Regions from separate parts of the Streptomyces sp. NPDC046909 genome, predicted to be linked through region 1. Evidence: riboswitches for the same ligand, from Rfam matches in the RefSeq annotation. Region 1 holds a riboswitch; each other region holds the start of a gene.
The links. Region 1 has a riboswitch for thiamine pyrophosphate ahead of thiO (glycine oxidase ThiO). Riboswitches for the same ligand answer to the same signal wherever they lie in the genome.

Region 1 (5,190 bases):
CACCTTCAGCGCGAGCACACGGTCGAGGCGGGTGTCCACGGCCCGGTAGACCGTGGCCATCCCGCCGACCGCGATCCGCGCGTCCACGCGATAGCGGCCGTCGAGCACCTGCCCGACCAGAGGGTCCTGAAGGGTCGTATCCACGCAGGTGAGTGTACGAGCCGTGACTGACAGGGCCGGGGGTTCGGGCGAGATCGGGGCGGGACTGAAGCCGTCCTGTGACGGACGTCGCAACGACTTTCGGCCTGTCTCGAACGTGCGTTCAGGGCGAGACGGGCGAGTCGGACGAGTCGGGTGAGCCGGGTCGGAACGCCGGGCGTTCCGGGTCCAGCCGTGCCAACCCCGTGGTGGGGGAGGAGGCTTCGGCGAAGTGCCGCTTGGGGATCCGCCCCGCCCGGTACGCCAGCCGGCCCGCCTCCACCGCGTGCCGCATCGCGTGCGCCATCAGCTCCGGCTCCTGCGCCCGGGTCACCGCCGAGGCGAGCATCACACCCGCGCACCCCAGTTCCATCGCGAGCGCCGCGTCCGACGCCGTACCGGCCCCCGCGTCCAGGATCACCGGCACGCACGCGTGGTCGACGATCAGCTGGAAGTTGTGCGGGTTGCGGATACCGAGCCCGGAGCCGATGGGGGAGCCCAGCGGCATGATCGCCGCACAGCCCGCGTCCTCCAGCTTGCGGGCGAGGACCGGGTCGTCGTTGGTGTACGGCAGCACCGTGAAACCGTCGTCGACCAGGGTCTCGGCGGCGTCCAGGAGCTCGATGGGGTCCGGCAGCAGGGTGCGCTCGTCGGCGATGACCTCCAGCTTGACCAGGTCGGTGCCGAGGGCCTCGCGCGCGAGACGGGCGGTCAGGACGGCCTCCCCGGCGGTGAAACAGCCCGCCGTGTTCGGCAGCACCTGGATGCCCAGCCTGGTCAGCACCGACAGGACGGAACCGTGCACGCTCGGGTCCACGCGCCGCATCGCGACCGTCGTCAGCTCGGTGCCGGACGCGACCAGCGCCCGCTCCAGCACCTCCGGGCTGGGCGCCCCGCCGGTGCCCATGATCAGACGGGACGAGAAGGCCGTACCGCCGAGGAGGAAGGGATCGTCGGCCATGGGTCAGCCTCCTTGGACGGCGGTCAGGACCTCGACGCGGTCCCCCTCGGAGAGGGGCGTCGACGACCACTGTCCGCGCGGGACGACGGTTTCGTTGAGGGCGGCGGCGACTCCGGAGGGGGCCGGGGTGAGGGCGCGCACGACGAGGTCGAGAGCCGTGCCGGGAGCGAACTCGCGCGGCTCTCCGTTGACGGAGATGTTCATGCGGGCTGCTCCGTGAGGCTCTTGGGGCGGGCGAACCGCGCGGGCGTGAACGGGCGGACCTCGTCCGGCAGTTCACCGGTGGTCAGTACGTCGGCCATCGCGTCGCCGGTGACCGGCGTGAGCAGCACGCCGTTGCGGTAGTGGCCGGTGGCCAGCAGCAGGCCCGGCAGTTCGGTCGGGCCGAGCAGCGGCGCGTTGTCCGGCGACCCGGGGCGCAGTCCCGCGCGGGTCTCCGTGAGCGGCAGTTCCGTGATCCCCGGCACCAGCTCGTGGGCGTCGCGCAGCAGCTCGTACACCCCGCCCGCGGTGACCGTGGTGTCCCAGCCCAGTTCCTCGCTGGTCGCGCCGATCACCAGCTCGCCGTTCTCGCGTGGCACCAGATAGACGTGGCTGCCACGGACCACGGCTCGCACGGTCCGGTTCAGGAACGGCGCGTACCGCTGCGGCACGGTCAGCCGCAGCACCTGCCCCTTCACGGGCCGCACGGGCGGCAGTACGTCGTCGGGGACCCCGGCGAGGCGCCCGCTGAGGCTGCCGCCGGCGAGGACGACCTGGCCCGCGCCCAGCCGGGTGCCGTCGGTCGCCGTGATGCCGACGGCGCGGTCCCCGACGACGTTCAGGCGCTCGGCCCAGAGGCGGTGGAAGACCACGCCCGCGTGCTCGCACGCGGCCAGCAGCGCCTTGACCAGCCGCCGGGGGTCGATCTGGTGGTCGCCGTCCACCCGCAGCCCGCCGCGCACCCCCGGCGCGAGCATCGGCTCCAGACGCCGGCAGTCCCGGCCGGACAGCCACTCCGACTCCAGGCCCGACTCCCGCTGGAGGGCGTGCAGTTCGCGCAGATGGGCGCGGTCGTCGGCGTCGAGCGCGACGGCGAGGGTGCCGCAGCGGCGGTAGCCGAGGTCCTGGCCGGTCAGTTCGGTGAGCTCGGCCGCGAACTCCGGATAGCGGCGCGCCGAGGCGAGGTTCAGACCCAGCAGGGTCTGCTCGCCGTAGTGCAGTTCCGTGACGGCGGCCAGCATCCCGGCGGCCACCTGGGCGGCCCCGCCACCCGGTTCGGGATCGACGACGGCCGTGGCGAAACCGCGCTGCGCGGCCCGCCAGGCCGTGACGAGGCCGATGATTCCGCCCCCGACAATGAGGACGTCTGACGTACGTGAGGACATGGGCGTCCAGCCCCTCCCTTCGCCGGCATGACCCGGATCAGGTTCGTACGGTCGGAGGCCGCCAGCCTCCCTCTCAGCCCGGTGCGTCCGGGCTCCCGCGAGTGCTCTACGTTGGCCACCCTAGCCCGACGCCGTATGTCTCAGTAAGGGAGCCTCTCTCGGTGGCACGCTCGCTCGACGGTCTCGTCCTCGCCCCGGTCGCCGACCAGGCCCCAGGTCAGGTGGGTACCCGCACCCGGTTCACGTACCACGAGAAGGACGGCGGGATCTGGGCCGAGTACGCGGGCGGGGACGTCGTACGCGGGCATCTCGTGGGTACCCGGGACGGGGACCGGCTCGACTTCCGGTACGTCCAGCTCAAGCACGACGGGACGACCTCCTCCGGGCACTGTGTGTCCACGGTCGTGGAGCTCGCCGACGGGCGGGTGCGCCTTGAGGAGACCTGGGAGTGGGAGTCGCAGGCGGGACGCGGGACGAGCGTCGTGGAGCAGATCGCGGTGAGCGCTGACGGTGTGGAGCAGGTCACCCCGCACGAGTCCTGACTGACAATTTGTCAGTTGTCTATGGTGATCCGGTGAGCGAGGAGACGGACACGCAGGCGCAGCAGCGGGTGGTCGTGGTCGGCGCGGGCATGGCCGGCGTACAGACCGCGGTCGCGCTGCGCGAACAGGGCTTCACCGGCACCGTGACACTGCTCGGCGCCGAGCCGCATCAGCCGTACGACCGGCCGCCGCTGTCCAAGGCCGTACTGCTCGGCAAGGCCGAGGGCTCCGCCTTCGACGTCGACTTCGAGGCGCTCGGCATCGACCTGGAACTGGGCCGCGAGGTGCTCGGCGTCCACCCCGGCGACCATCGGCTGGACACGGTGGACGGGCCCGTCCCGTACGACGTCCTGGTCCTCGCCACCGGTGCCGAACCGATCCGGCTGGCCGGCGCCGAGGGCGTCCCGGGCGTCCATCTGCTGCGCACCCTCGACGACGCCGAGCGGCTGCGGCCCGTGCTCGCCCGGCAGCACGACATCGTGGTCGTCGGCGCGGGCTGGATCGGCGCCGAGTTCGCCACCGCCGCGCGCGAGGCGGGCTGCGCGGTGACGGTCGTGGAGGCCGCCGACCGGCCGCTCGCGGGCGCGCTGCCCGCGGAGGTGGCCGCGCCGATGACGTCCTGGTACGCCGACGCGGGCGCGGTGTTGCGCACCCACGCGCGCGTGGAGCACATCGAGCCCGGTTCGGTCGTCCTCGACGACGGCACCCGGCTGTCCGCCGACGCCGTCGTGGTCGGCATCGGGGCCCGTCCCGCCACGGCCTGGCTGGCCGGCTCGGGCATCGAACTCGGCGCGCACCGTGAGGTCGTCGCCGACGACCGGCTGCGCACCTCCGTGCCGGACGTCTACGCGGTCGGCGACTGCGCGTCCTTCCCTTCGGGAAGGTACGGCGAGCGGCTCCTGGTCCACCACTGGGACAACGCCCTTCAGGGCCCGCGCACGGTGGCCGCCAACATCATCGGCGAGACGCCCGCGGTCTACGACCCGGTGCCGTACTTCTGGTCCGAGCAGTTCGGCCGCTTCGTCCAGTACGCCGGGCACCACACGACCGCCGACACGGTCCTGTGGCGCGGCGACCCCTCCGGACCGGCCTGGACGGTGTGCTGGCTGCGCGAGAACCGCCTGGCCGCCCTGCTGGCGGTGGGCCGGCCCCGGGACCTGGCACAGGGGCGGCGGCTGATCGAGGCGGGGACGGAGCTGGACCCGGTGCTCCTGGAGGATCCGGCGAGGCCGTTGAAGGCGGCGGTGGCGTAGTCCCGGGGCCGTCTCGTGGTGCCGGGTCGGACCTCCCCGGCTTCCGACTGTCAGTGCGGGATGGCAGGCTTGATGTCGTGACCGAGATTGACGCAAAGACCGATGCTCTCGTACCCGAGTGGCTCACCCTCCCCGACATCGCAGAAATGCTGGACGTCGAGGTGACAAGGGTGCGGCAGCTGGTCAAGGAGGGCCAGCTCATCGCCGTACGCCGTGGTGAGAACCGCGCACTGCACGTCCCCGCCGCCTTCATCGACGGGGCCGAGCAGAAGGTGGTCAAGGGGCTCGCCGGGACCCTGACGCTGCTGAGGGACGACGGCTTCACCGACGAAGAGATGCTGGAGTGGCTCTTCACCCCCGACGACAGCCTCCCCGGCACCCCCGCCCAGGCCCTGAGTGAGAACCGCGGCACGGAGGTGAAGCGCAGGGCCCAGGCCCTGGCCGTCTGACCCCACCCCAGTCCGGTGGCGGGACCGGGACCTGAGCGGGTCCCGGTCCCGTGAACCGACTGTGGTTCACTACCGGGCGTCGTGGGCGGCCGCACCCGCTCGCGGCCGTACGCCATCGACACCGGGGGACACCCGCATGCCCGACAACGCCCGCGCCCACCTCGCCGACGCCCGTGTCTATCTGTGCACGGACGCCCGCAAGCGCCAGGGGGATCTCCCCGAGTTCCTCGACGCCGTGCTGGCCGGCGGGGTCGACATCGTGCAGCTGCGCGACAAGGGCATGGAGGCGGCCGAGGAACTGGAGCACCTGGCGGTGTTCGCCGAGGCCTGCGCCCGGCACGGCAAGCTCCTCGCGGTCAACGACCGGGCCGATGTCGCCCACGCCGCCGGCGCCGGCGTACTGCACCTCGGCCAGGGCGACCTCCCCGTCCCCGCCGCCCGCGCGATCCTCGGCGAGGACGTCCTGATCGGCCGCTCCAC
Region 2 (5,190 bases), on a different contig from region 1:
ACGGCGTACGAGAGCGAGTTGCCGATCGCCTCGATCGGCGGCACCAGGAAGACTCCGCCGTCGGCCGAGGTCAGGGCCCGGTAGTACGCGAAGTCGGGGGCGTCGAGGGAGCGTTGCACGAGCACGGCGAGCGGCAGCAGCAGGAGTACGGCGATGGTGGCCAGCACGCCGGCCAGCAGCGCCCACTGTCCGGCACCGCGCGGCCGCCGTGCCGTGGCGGAGGCGTCCACGAGCCGCAGCGCGGTCTCCCGGCGCCGTACCGTCCAGGCGTGCAGGGCGAGGATCGCACCGACGGCGACGAACTGGATGATCGTGAGGACCGCGGCCGTGGCAAGGTCGAAGAGGTCGGTGGTCTGCCGGTAGATCTCGACCTCAAGGGTGGAGAAGGTCGGTCCGCCGAGGATCTGCACCACACCGAAGGAGGTGAAGGTGAACAGGAAGACCATGAGCGCGGCGGCCGCCACGGCGGGCCCGAGCGCGGGCAGGGTCACCTTCCGCCAGGCCCTCAGCCGCGAGGCGCCCAGCATCCGCGCGGCCTCCTCCTGCCGGGGGTCGAGCTGCGACCAGAGCCCGCCGACCGTCCGTACGACCACCGCGTAGTTGAAGAAGACATGCGCGAGCAGGATGGCCCACACGGTCGTGTCCAGGCGTACGCCCCACAGCTCGTCGAGCAGTCCCCCGCGCCCGACCAGCGCCAGGAACGCCGTACCGACGACGACCGTCGGCAGCACGAACGGCACGGTCACGACCGCCCGCAGCACCTGTTTGCCCGGGAACTCGAAGCGCGCGAACACGTAGGCGCCGGGCAGCGCGATCAGCAGGGTGAGCGCGGTGGAGGCGAGCGCCTGCCAGGTGGTGAACCACAGGACGTGCCGGATGTCGGACTGCCCGAGCACGTCCGCGATCCGCCCGAACTGCCAGGCCCCGTCGACCTTGAGCCCGCGCGCGACGATCGCGGCGACGGGCCAGGCGAAGAAGACCCCGAAGAACGCGACGGGCAGGGCCATGAGCCCGAGCCGCGCCGCGTTCCCCTTGAAGCGCCTGAAACGCGGGGTTACTTCAGTACGAGCGAGGTCCACGACTTGACCCAGTCGTCACGGTTGTCGGCGATCTTCGCCGGGTCCATGGTCTCGGGGTCCTCGGCGGCGGGGCCGTACTGCGTGAACTCGGCGGGCACGGCCGCGCCCTCGACCACCGGGTAGACGAACATGTTGAGCGGCATGTCCTCCTGGAACTTCTTGGTCAGGAGGAAGTCGATGAGCGCCTTGCCGCCCTCGCTGTTCTTCGCGTTGCTCAGCAGCCCCGCGTACTCGACCTGCCGGAAGCAGGTCCCCTCGACGACACCGGTCGGCGCGGTCGACGGCTTCGGGTCGGCGTAGATGACCTCGGCGGGCGGCGAGGAGGCGTAGGAGACGACGAGCGGCCGGTCGGCCTTCGCCTTCTTCCCCCCGGCGGACCCGGAGAACTCCTCGTTGTAGGCCTGCTCCCAGCCGTCGACGACCTTGACGCCGTTGGCCTTGAGCTTGCTCCAGTACGCCTCCCACCCGTCGTCGCCGTACTTGGCGGCGGTCCCGAGCAGGAACCCGAGCCCCGGCGAGGAGGTGGCGGCGTTCTCGGTGACGAGGAGGTTCTTGTAGGCGGGCTTGACGAGATCGTCGTACGACGTAGGCGGCTGGACCTTGTGTTGGCTGAACCAGGCCTTGTCGTAGTTGAGGCAGATGTCGCCGGTGTCGATGGGCGTGACCTTGTCCCCGTCGACCCGGAAGCCGGCCTTGATCGTGCCGGCGCCCTTCGCCTCGTACGGCTGGAAGAGCCCGTTGTCGAGGGCCCGGGAGAGCAGGGTGTTGTCGACGCCGAAGAAGACGTCGCCCTGCGGGTTGTCCTTGGTCAGGATCGCCTTGTTGACGGCCTGCCCGGCGTCGCCGTCCTCCAGGACCTTGACCTTGTAGCCGGACTCCTTCTCGAAGGCGGCGAGGACGCCCTTGGAGACGGCCCACGAGTCATGGCTGACGAGGGTGACGGTCTTGGACTCGCTCTTGGCACCCTCGTCGGAGGACCCGCACGCGGACAGCGCGAGCAGGCCGAGGCCCACGACGACGGCACAGTACTTCTTGGTGTTCACGGTGATGACCGAACTTCCTACCCAGAATGACCTGGGCGAGGTTCAGAGGGTCTGCGGCCCGATTGCCGCACTCTCAGCGCTGTGGCGCTCCCCTGTCGGATATGAAGATGTTCTTACGCCGGTCAGACTACCGCTCACTCGCGGCAAGCTGACCGCAGGCCCCGTCGATCTCCTGCCCACGGGTGTCCCGGACGGTGACGGGCACCCCGTGCGCGGCGATCGCCTCGACGAACGCCTTCTCGTCCTCGGGTCGCGAGGCGGTCCACTTGGAGCCCGGAGTCGGGTTGAGCGGAATGAGATTGACGTGCACGGGCTTGCCCTTGAGCAGCCGCCCGAGCCGGTCACCGCGCCAGGCCTGATCATTGATGTCGCGAATGAGCGCGTACTCGATCGAAAGCCGCCGCCCGGACTTCTCCACGTACTCGAACCCGGCCTCGAGCACCTCGCGCACCTTCCACCGCGTGTTCACGGGGACGAGGGTGTCGCGCAGCTCGTCGTCGGGAGCGTGCAGCGAGATCGCGAGCCGGCACTTGAACCCTTCGTCGGCGAACCGATGAATGGCCGGCACGAGCCCGACCGTCGAAACGGTGATGCCCCGCTGCGACAGCCCGAGCCCGTCGGGTGCGGGATCGGTGAGCGCACGGACAGCGGTCACAACCCGCTTGTAGTTGGCGAGCGGCTCGCCCATCCCCATGAAGACGATGTTGGAGAGCCGCGCGGGCCCACCAGGCACTTCTCCGTCCCTGAGCGCCCGCATCCCATCGACGATCTGATGGACGATCTCAGCACTGGACAGATTCCGGTCCAGCCCCGCCTGCCCGGTCGCGCAGAACGGACAGTTCATCCCGCACCCGGCCTGCGAGCTGATGCACATGGTCACCCGGTCCGGGTACCGCATGAGCACCGACTCGACGAGCGTCCCGTCGAACAGCCGCCACAGCGTCTTGCGCGTGGTCCCCTGATCGGTCGACAGATGCCGCACGACAGTCATCAGCTCAGGAAGCAGCGCCTCCTGCAACTTCGGCCGAGCCGCAGCGGGGATGTCGGTCCACTGCTCCGGATCGTGCGCGTACCGCGCGAAGTAGTGCTGCGAGAGCTGCTTGGCACGAAACGGCTTCTCACCGATCTCGGCCACGGCGTCCTTGCGCTCGGCAGGAGTGAGATCGGCAAGGTGCCGCGGCGGCTTCTTGGCTCCGCGCGGGGCGACGAAAGTGAGTTCTCCGGGCTTCGGCATGGTCGTACCAGTGTCGCAGATCGAATGGTGTGTCCTGTTGTCCGCACAGAGCGTCACCACGGTGTAGCCGGCTCCACCCCGGATACGGGTGGCCGCTGCCTCGTGAGGGGGGCCGTGTGGGCGGAATCGTGGTCGGCACAGCTCGCATCAGCGCTCTGTGCCTTCCAGGAGGGGACCGTTCCATGGCCGTCAACCGCCGCCGCCGACGCCGTATCGCCGCCGTCGCCACCACCGTCGCCGCCGTCACCCTGACCGCCGGGCTGCTGACCGGCTGCGAGGACACCGACAACGCGCTCGACTGCCTCACCAACGCCGACACGATCGCCGACAGTCTGAAGGCCATCCACGAGGCGGGCTGGGACGCGGCGAAGGATCCCTCGAAGACCGACGAGTCCATCGTCACCATCGAGGAGAACCTCGACAAGATCGACGACACCACGGACGACGGCAAGGTGGACAAGGCCGTCGACGACCTGGCCAAGGCCATCGACGACTACAACAAGGCCGTCCTGGACGGCGACACCGACCCGGACAGCAGCCGGATCGACGCCGCCGCCGATGAGCTGAAGGACGTCTGCACGTCCTAGGTCACGTCCTAGGTCGCGGTGCCTTCCAGGCGCTCCTTGAGCAGCCGCTCGTCCCGGGGCAGCTCCTTGCGGACCTGCGGGCGGACGACGAGGGGGACCAGGGCCCTGCCGAGGCCGTGCCCCTCGAAGTCGATCTCTATGGTCACGCGGGACCGGCGCCCGTCGTCGAGCGACTCGATCTCACCGTGGGTACGGGGCCGTACGGGCCCTTCGATCCCGTGCAGATCCCAGCTGTGCGGAGGGTCGAGCTCGTCGAACTGGACGGTCATCGGGATCTCGCGGTTCCCGATCCGCCGGATGACCCGGACCCGGGATCCGGCGTGCATCGGCCCTTCGTCGAGCGGTTCCGCCTTGACGGCGCTCAGCTGCCATTCCGGCAGGTGGGAGGGGTCGGTGATGTACGCGTAGACGTCCTCGGGACTGCGGTCGACGTCGATCACTTCACGGATGGTGGACATGACGCCCTCCTTCCAGGGCGATCCCTTTCGAGGGCTTACACGGGAATCGTCCCACCGCGGAAGCCCGTAGAACAGGAGGAGCCCCCGCCGAAGCGGGGGCTCCACCCATGTACGGAGACGACCAGTCGTACGGAAACGATCAGCCGGAGCCGACGAACAGCACCAGCAGCAGCCAGACCACCGGCGCCGTCGGCAGCAGGGAGTCCAGCCGGTCCATGATGCCGCCGTGCCCCGGCAGCAGCGTGCCCATGTCCTTGATGCCGAGGTCCCGCTTGATCATCGACTCGCCGAGGTCACCCAGCGTCGCACTGGCCGCGACCGCGAGGCCCAGGAGCAGGCCCTGCCACCAGGTGCCCTCGTCGATCAGGAACTGCATGCACAGCGCGCCCGCCACCATCGCGAACGACACCGCGCCCAGCAGGCCCTCACGGGTCTTGCCGGGGCTGATGCGCGGAGCGAGCTTGTGCTTGCCGAAGCGCCAGCCGATGGCGTACGCCCCGGTGTCGCTGACGACCGTGAGGACCAGGAACGTCATGACGCGGAACGCGCCGTCGTCGGCGGTGAGCATCATCGCGACGAACGTGGCCAGGAACGGGACGTAGAAGGCCGCGAAGACGCCCGCGGTGACGTCCTTGAGGTAGCCCTCCGGCGGTTCCGTCATCCGCCAGACCAGGACGGCCAGCGCGGTGAGCGCCATCGCCACCCAGGCGCCCTCGGCGCCCCGGACGTATCCGGCGACGACCATGGCCGCACCGCCGACCGCCAGCGGAACGAGGGGCGCCCTGATGC
Region 3 (5,190 bases), on a different contig from region 1:
GGCGCGTCGATCGACCCGGGCACGGACGAACAACAGGCCACCGCCCGCGGCCTGCGCTACGTCTGGGTCACAGCCGAGCCCTCCGGAGCGGTACTCGACCAGATCACCGACCGCATCGAAACCGGCCGCCTCCAGATCACGGTCCAGCACACCTTCCCCCTCGCCGAAGCGGCCGCGGCCCACCGCACGATCGAGGAGAAGCGCACCAACGGCAAGATCGTCCTCATGCCTTGACGGGGAGGGGCCCGGGTTCCACACAGACGCCGGGCCCCACCCCGTCACGCCGATCAGTCCGCGATCGGCAGGTACACCCTGTTGCCGCTCGCCGCGAACTCCTTCGACTTGAGCGCCATGCCCTCTTCGATCTCGTCCTGGGTTCCGCCGTGTCGGCGGCGGATGTCTTGAGAGATCTTCATCGAGCAGAACTTCGGCCCGCACATCGAGCAGAAGTGGGCCGTCTTCGCCGGCTCCGCCGGAAGCGTCTCGTCGTGGAACTCCCGGGCCGTGTCGGGGTCGAGGGCCAGGTTGAACTGGTCCTCCCAGCGGAACTCGAAGCGGGCGTCCGACAGGGCGTCGTCCCAGTCCTGTGCGCCAGGGTGTCCCTTGGCGAGGTCCGCCGCATGGGCCGCGATCTTGTAGGTGATGACGCCGGTCTTCACGTCGTCACGGTTGGGCAGGCCCAAGTGCTCCTTGGGCGTGACGTAGCAGAGCATCGCAGTGCCCCACCACGCGATCATCGCGGCGCCTATGCCCGAGGTGATGTGGTCGTACGCCGGGGCGACGTCCGTGGTCAGCGGGCCGAGCGTATAGAACGGAGCCTCCTCGCAGATCTCCTGCTGAAGGTCGATGTTCTCCTTGATCTTGTGCATCGGGACATGCCCCGGGCCCTCGATCATGGTCTGTACGTTGAAACGCTTGGCGATCGTGTTGAGTTCCCCGAGCGTCCTCAACTCCGCGAACTGCGCCTCGTCGTTGGCGTCCGCGATCGAGCCGGGCCGAAGGCCGTCGCCGAGCGAGTACGTCACGTCGTACGCGGCGAGGATCTCGCACAGCTCCTCGAAGTTCTCGTAGAGGAAGCTCTCCTTGTGGTGCGCCAGGCACCACGCCGCCATGATCGAGCCGCCGCGCGAGACGATCCCCGTCTTGCGGTTCGCCGTCAGCGGGACGTACGGCAGACGCACGCCCGCGTGGACCGTCATGTAGTCCACGCCCTGCTCGGCCTGCTCGATGACCGTGTCCTTGTAGATCTCCCAGGTCAGCTCCTCGGCCCTGCCGTCGACCTTCTCCAGGGCCTGGTAGAGCGGCACCGTGCCGATGGGGACGGGGGAGTTGCGCAGCACCCACTCGCGGGTGGTGTGGATGTTGCGGCCGGTGGAGAGGTCCATGACCGTGTCGGCTCCCCAGCGGGTCGCCCAGGTCATCTTCTCGACCTCCTCCTCGATGGAGGAGGTGACCGCGGAGTTGCCGATGTTGGCGTTGACCTTCACCAGGAACCGCTTGCCGATGATCATCGGCTCGATCTCCGGGTGGTTGACGTTGGCCGGGAGCACCGCGCGGCCGGCCGCGATCTCCTCCCGGACGACCTCGGGAGAGACGTTCTCCCGGATGGCCACGTACTCCATCTCCGGCGTGATCTCCCCCCGGCGCGCGTACGCGAGTTGCGTGACCGCCTGCCCCGTGCGGCCACGACGCGGCAGCCGGGGCCGTCCCGGGAAAACCGCGTCGAGGTTGCGCAGATTCCCGCCGCGCGGCGAGGTGTGCTTGATGCCGTCGTCCTCGGGACGGACGGGACGGCCCGCGTACTCCTCGGTGTCACCGCGGGTGATGATCCAGTTCTCCCGCAGCGGGGCCAGCCCCCGGCGGACGTCGGTGTCGACCGAGGGATCGGTGTACGGGCCCGATGTGTCGTACAGCGTGACCGACTGCCCGTTGGTGAGGTGCACCTGGCGGACCGGCACCCGCAGATCGGGGCGCGAGCCCTCGACGTACGCCTTGTGCCAGCCGATGGACTTCCCGCTCTCCGCGGACTTTTCGCCCTCAATGGGCTGTTCGTCCTGGCTGGAGGCAGGCGTGCGCGCGTCCTTGATGGTCATGAGACCTACTCCCTACGCCGGCATTACCCGGTAACAGGTTCGGCGGTCGACGCAGCGGTTTCCGTCTGCCGACGTTTCGTGGGGAACGTCACTCGCTTCCGATGACGTTCCACGTGAAACATCGCTGGGACGGAGGTCAGCGCCCTCTCAGCCCGGTGCTCCGAGCTCCCGCGTGTACAAAGGTGCCCCCACGCTAGCGTCAATTCGGGCGCGGTGAACAGAGGGCCCCTGCCGTTCTTGCGATGATCGGTCGGTGACCACGAGACATCAGCCCCCGTACCCGCCGCCCGAGCCGCCGCGCAGGCCCGGCTCCGGAAACGGGCCCGGCCACGGCCCCAGACCGGACAGCGGCCAGGGGTCCGGGTACGACTCCTACGACTCCGGGGAATGGCCCGCGTACGGGGCCGGTGGTGAGGCCGGAGGCGGGGCCGGTGGTGGGTTCGGGCAGGAGCCCGGGCCCGGCGGCCGGTTCCAGCAGGGGCACGGCTCTGGTGACGGCCATGGGCACAACGCCGGTGATGGTCACGATCACGGGCACGGGCAGGAACACGGGCACGGGCATGGACACGGGTCAGAATCCGGCGGCGGCGGTGGAGGCACAGGCGGCAGGGGCGATAGCGGCGGCGGTGGACACGGTCACTCCCACAGTCACAGCCACGGCCCGGCGGCCCCCGTCTCCAAGCATCTGCGCAAGGTCATCGCCGCGATCCTCATCCCCTTCGGCGTCGCCGTGATCGTCGGGCTCGCCGTGCTGTGGCCCGGCGGTGCGCCGGGCCATCAGCGCACCGGCGTCGGCTTCGACCGGCAGACCCAGCAGGCCACGGTCACCAAGGTCGTGAGCGTGAGCTGCAAGTCGGTGAACGCCTCGGGCGAGACCCCGACCGGCGACACCTCCACCGCCGAGGGCTCCTCCGCCCAGCAACAGGCCGACGGCGACTGCAAGAAGGCGACGATCCGCGTCGACACCGGCAAGGACAAGGGCCGTACGTTCACCGAGATCGTGCAGCCGGACCAGTCCCGGCAGTTGCACGAGGGCGAGAAGGTCGTGGTCGCCTACGAGCCCTCCGCACCGAAGGACCTGCAGTACTCGGTCACCGACGTCAACCGCAGGCTCCCCATGGCCCTGCTCGCCGGGATCTTCGCACTCGCCGTCGTGGTCGTCGGGCGGTTGCGGGGCGTCATGGCGCTGGTCGCGCTGGCCATCAGCTTCCTGATCCTCAACTTCTTCATCCTGCCCGCGATCCTTCAGGGCTCGAATCCGCTGGTCGTGGCCGTGGTCGGGGCGAGCGCCATCATGCTGATCGCCCTGTATCTGTGCCATGGGCTGTCGGCGAGAACATCGGTCGCCGTCCTCGGCACGCTGATCTCGCTGCTGCTGATCGGCGTCCTCGGCTCACTGTTCATCGGCTGGGCCGCGCTCACCGGCAACACCGACGACAACACCGGCCTGATCCACGGCCTGTACCCGTCGATCGACATGAGCGGTCTGCTGCTCGCCGGCGTCATCATCGGCTCCCTCGGTGTCCTCGACGACGTGACGGTCACCCAGACGTCGGCGGTCTGGGAGCTGCACGAGGCCAACCCGACGATGGGCTGGCGGGGGCTGTATCGCGCCGGCATCCGGATCGGCCGCGACCACATCGCGTCCGTCGTCAACACGCTCGTCCTCGCCTACGCGGGCGCCGCGCTGCCGCTGCTGCTGCTCTTCTCGATCGCGCAGTCCAGCGTGGGCACGGTCGCCAACAGCGAGTTGGTCGCCGAGGAGATCGTGCGCACGCTGGTGGGCTCGATCGGCCTGGTCGCGTCCGTGCCGGTCACGACCGCGCTGGCGGCCCTGGTGGTCTCGGCCGACAAGCCCGGAAGTCCGGACTCCCAGGCCGCGGGTGACCGGCCGTCACCGGTCGGCGTGCAGTCCATGTCGGCGGGCAGCCAGCCGGCCGCGGCACGAGGCGGACGGGGGCGCCGCCGCAAGCGCTGACGCCTGCGGCCAACAGGAACGGCCACCGGAACGGCCACAGCAGGGCGTAAGGCCCACAGCACGGCGTACGGCCACAGCACGGCGTACGGCGGCCCTCAGGCCGTAAGCCTCAAGGCCCGGCGCCCTCGTTCGCGGCGCCCGGGCCCTCGCCCAGGAGAAGCGTTCCTGCAACGCCCCCCACGCCCACGCTGAAGCGTTACGCCCCCCTCGGTGCCGTAACGCTTCAGCCCGCGCTCTGTTCCTCCGCCAGGATCCGGTCCAGCGCCTCGTCGAGGTGGGCGTCGAAGTCGGCGAGCGCGCCCTCCTGGCCCAGCGGCACCAGTTTGTCGGTGCGGTCGAGGAAGGCGATGAGCGGCGCCGTCGAGGAGCGGAACAGCGCCTGGTCGGTGCCGACCTGAAGACGGATCAGAACCTCGCCCAGAGTGTCGGCCTCGGCGGGTGAGATCCGCACATCGCCGTCCCCGCAGGGCCGCCCCACGCCGTCGATCAGCAGCTCACGACCGAACGCCCAGGTCACCGGCGCGTCACCGGGCAGGTGGAAGGTGAGCCGCACGGCGTAGGGATCACCGGTCTCGTAGCGCAGCTCCACGGGGATACGGAAGGAGAGCTCCTCGGAGACGAGAAAGCTCATCATGACCTCTGCCTGTACGGACTCGCCCATCTTCTACCCCGTCATCTGCCGTCGACTGGCCGGGAATGATCCCTTTGACTGTGGTGGAAGTTTGCTGAAAGTACACGAGAGATCACAAGGAGTGAGTTTTCAGATACTGATAGAGATCGCGAGCGACCCCAGCAGCCGTCCGACCTCGCTCTGCAGCTGACGGGTGGCCTCCGGCAGCCGGTCGGCCTGGTGGGCGGGCAGGGAGATGGCCATCGTGGCGGCGGTGGTGCCCACGGTGATGGGGATCGCCGCGCACACCGTGCCCAGCGCGTACTCCTGCCGTTCGCAGACCGCTTCCATGCGCCCCGTCCGGTCCAGGCGCCGCAGCAGGGTGTGAGGGTCACGCACCGTGTACGGGGTGATGGCCTGCACGGGGTAGCGGTCTAGGTGGTCGCGGCGGGCGTCCTCGTCCAGCTGGGAGAGCAGGCACTGGCCGATGGCGTGCGCGTGGGCGGTCT

Region 2: linked by a shared signal. The riboswitch ahead of ABZ928_RS16565 (thiamine ABC transporter substrate-binding protein) and the one ahead of thiO (glycine oxidase ThiO) in region 1 are both predicted to bind thiamine pyrophosphate.
Region 3: linked by a shared signal. The riboswitch ahead of thiC (phosphomethylpyrimidine synthase ThiC) and the one ahead of thiO (glycine oxidase ThiO) in region 1 are both predicted to bind thiamine pyrophosphate.

Annotation. Positions count from the first base shown of each region.
Region 1 is NZ_JBEYXC010000011.1:304,194-309,383, reverse strand. It holds gene pknB (Stk1 family PASTA domain-containing Ser/Thr kinase) at 1-144, opposite strand, end outside; gene ABZ928_RS33650 (thiazole synthase) at 263-1,099, opposite strand; gene thiS (sulfur carrier protein ThiS) at 1,103-1,303, opposite strand; gene thiO (glycine oxidase ThiO) at 1,300-2,466, opposite strand; TPP riboswitch at 2,464-2,575, opposite strand; gene ABZ928_RS33635 (hypothetical protein) at 2,628-3,008, shown strand; gene ABZ928_RS33630 (FAD-dependent oxidoreductase) at 3,098-4,261, shown strand; gene ABZ928_RS33625 (Rv2175c family DNA-binding protein) at 4,339-4,710, shown strand; gene thiE (thiamine phosphate synthase) at 4,847-5,190, shown strand, end outside.
Region 2 is NZ_JBEYXC010000004.1:774,264-779,453, reverse strand. It holds gene ABZ928_RS16570 (iron ABC transporter permease) at 1-1,007, opposite strand, end outside; gene ABZ928_RS16565 (thiamine ABC transporter substrate-binding protein) at 1,055-2,122, opposite strand; TPP riboswitch at 2,119-2,226, opposite strand; gene rlmN (23S rRNA (adenine(2503)-C(2))-methyltransferase RlmN) at 2,250-3,356, opposite strand; gene ABZ928_RS16555 (hypothetical protein) at 3,539-3,943, shown strand; gene ABZ928_RS16550 (SRPBCC family protein) at 3,952-4,401, opposite strand; gene ABZ928_RS16545 (phosphatidate cytidylyltransferase) at 4,541-5,190, opposite strand, start outside.
Region 3 is NZ_JBEYXC010000003.1:684,917-690,106, reverse strand. It holds gene ABZ928_RS11950 (NADP-dependent oxidoreductase) at 1-234, shown strand, start outside; gene thiC (phosphomethylpyrimidine synthase ThiC) at 288-2,093, opposite strand; TPP riboswitch at 2,086-2,275, opposite strand; gene ABZ928_RS11940 (YibE/F family protein) at 2,347-4,071, shown strand; gene ABZ928_RS11935 (SsgA family sporulation/cell division regulator) at 4,295-4,732, opposite strand; gene ABZ928_RS11930 (IclR family transcriptional regulator C-terminal domain-containing protein) at 4,832-5,190, opposite strand, start outside.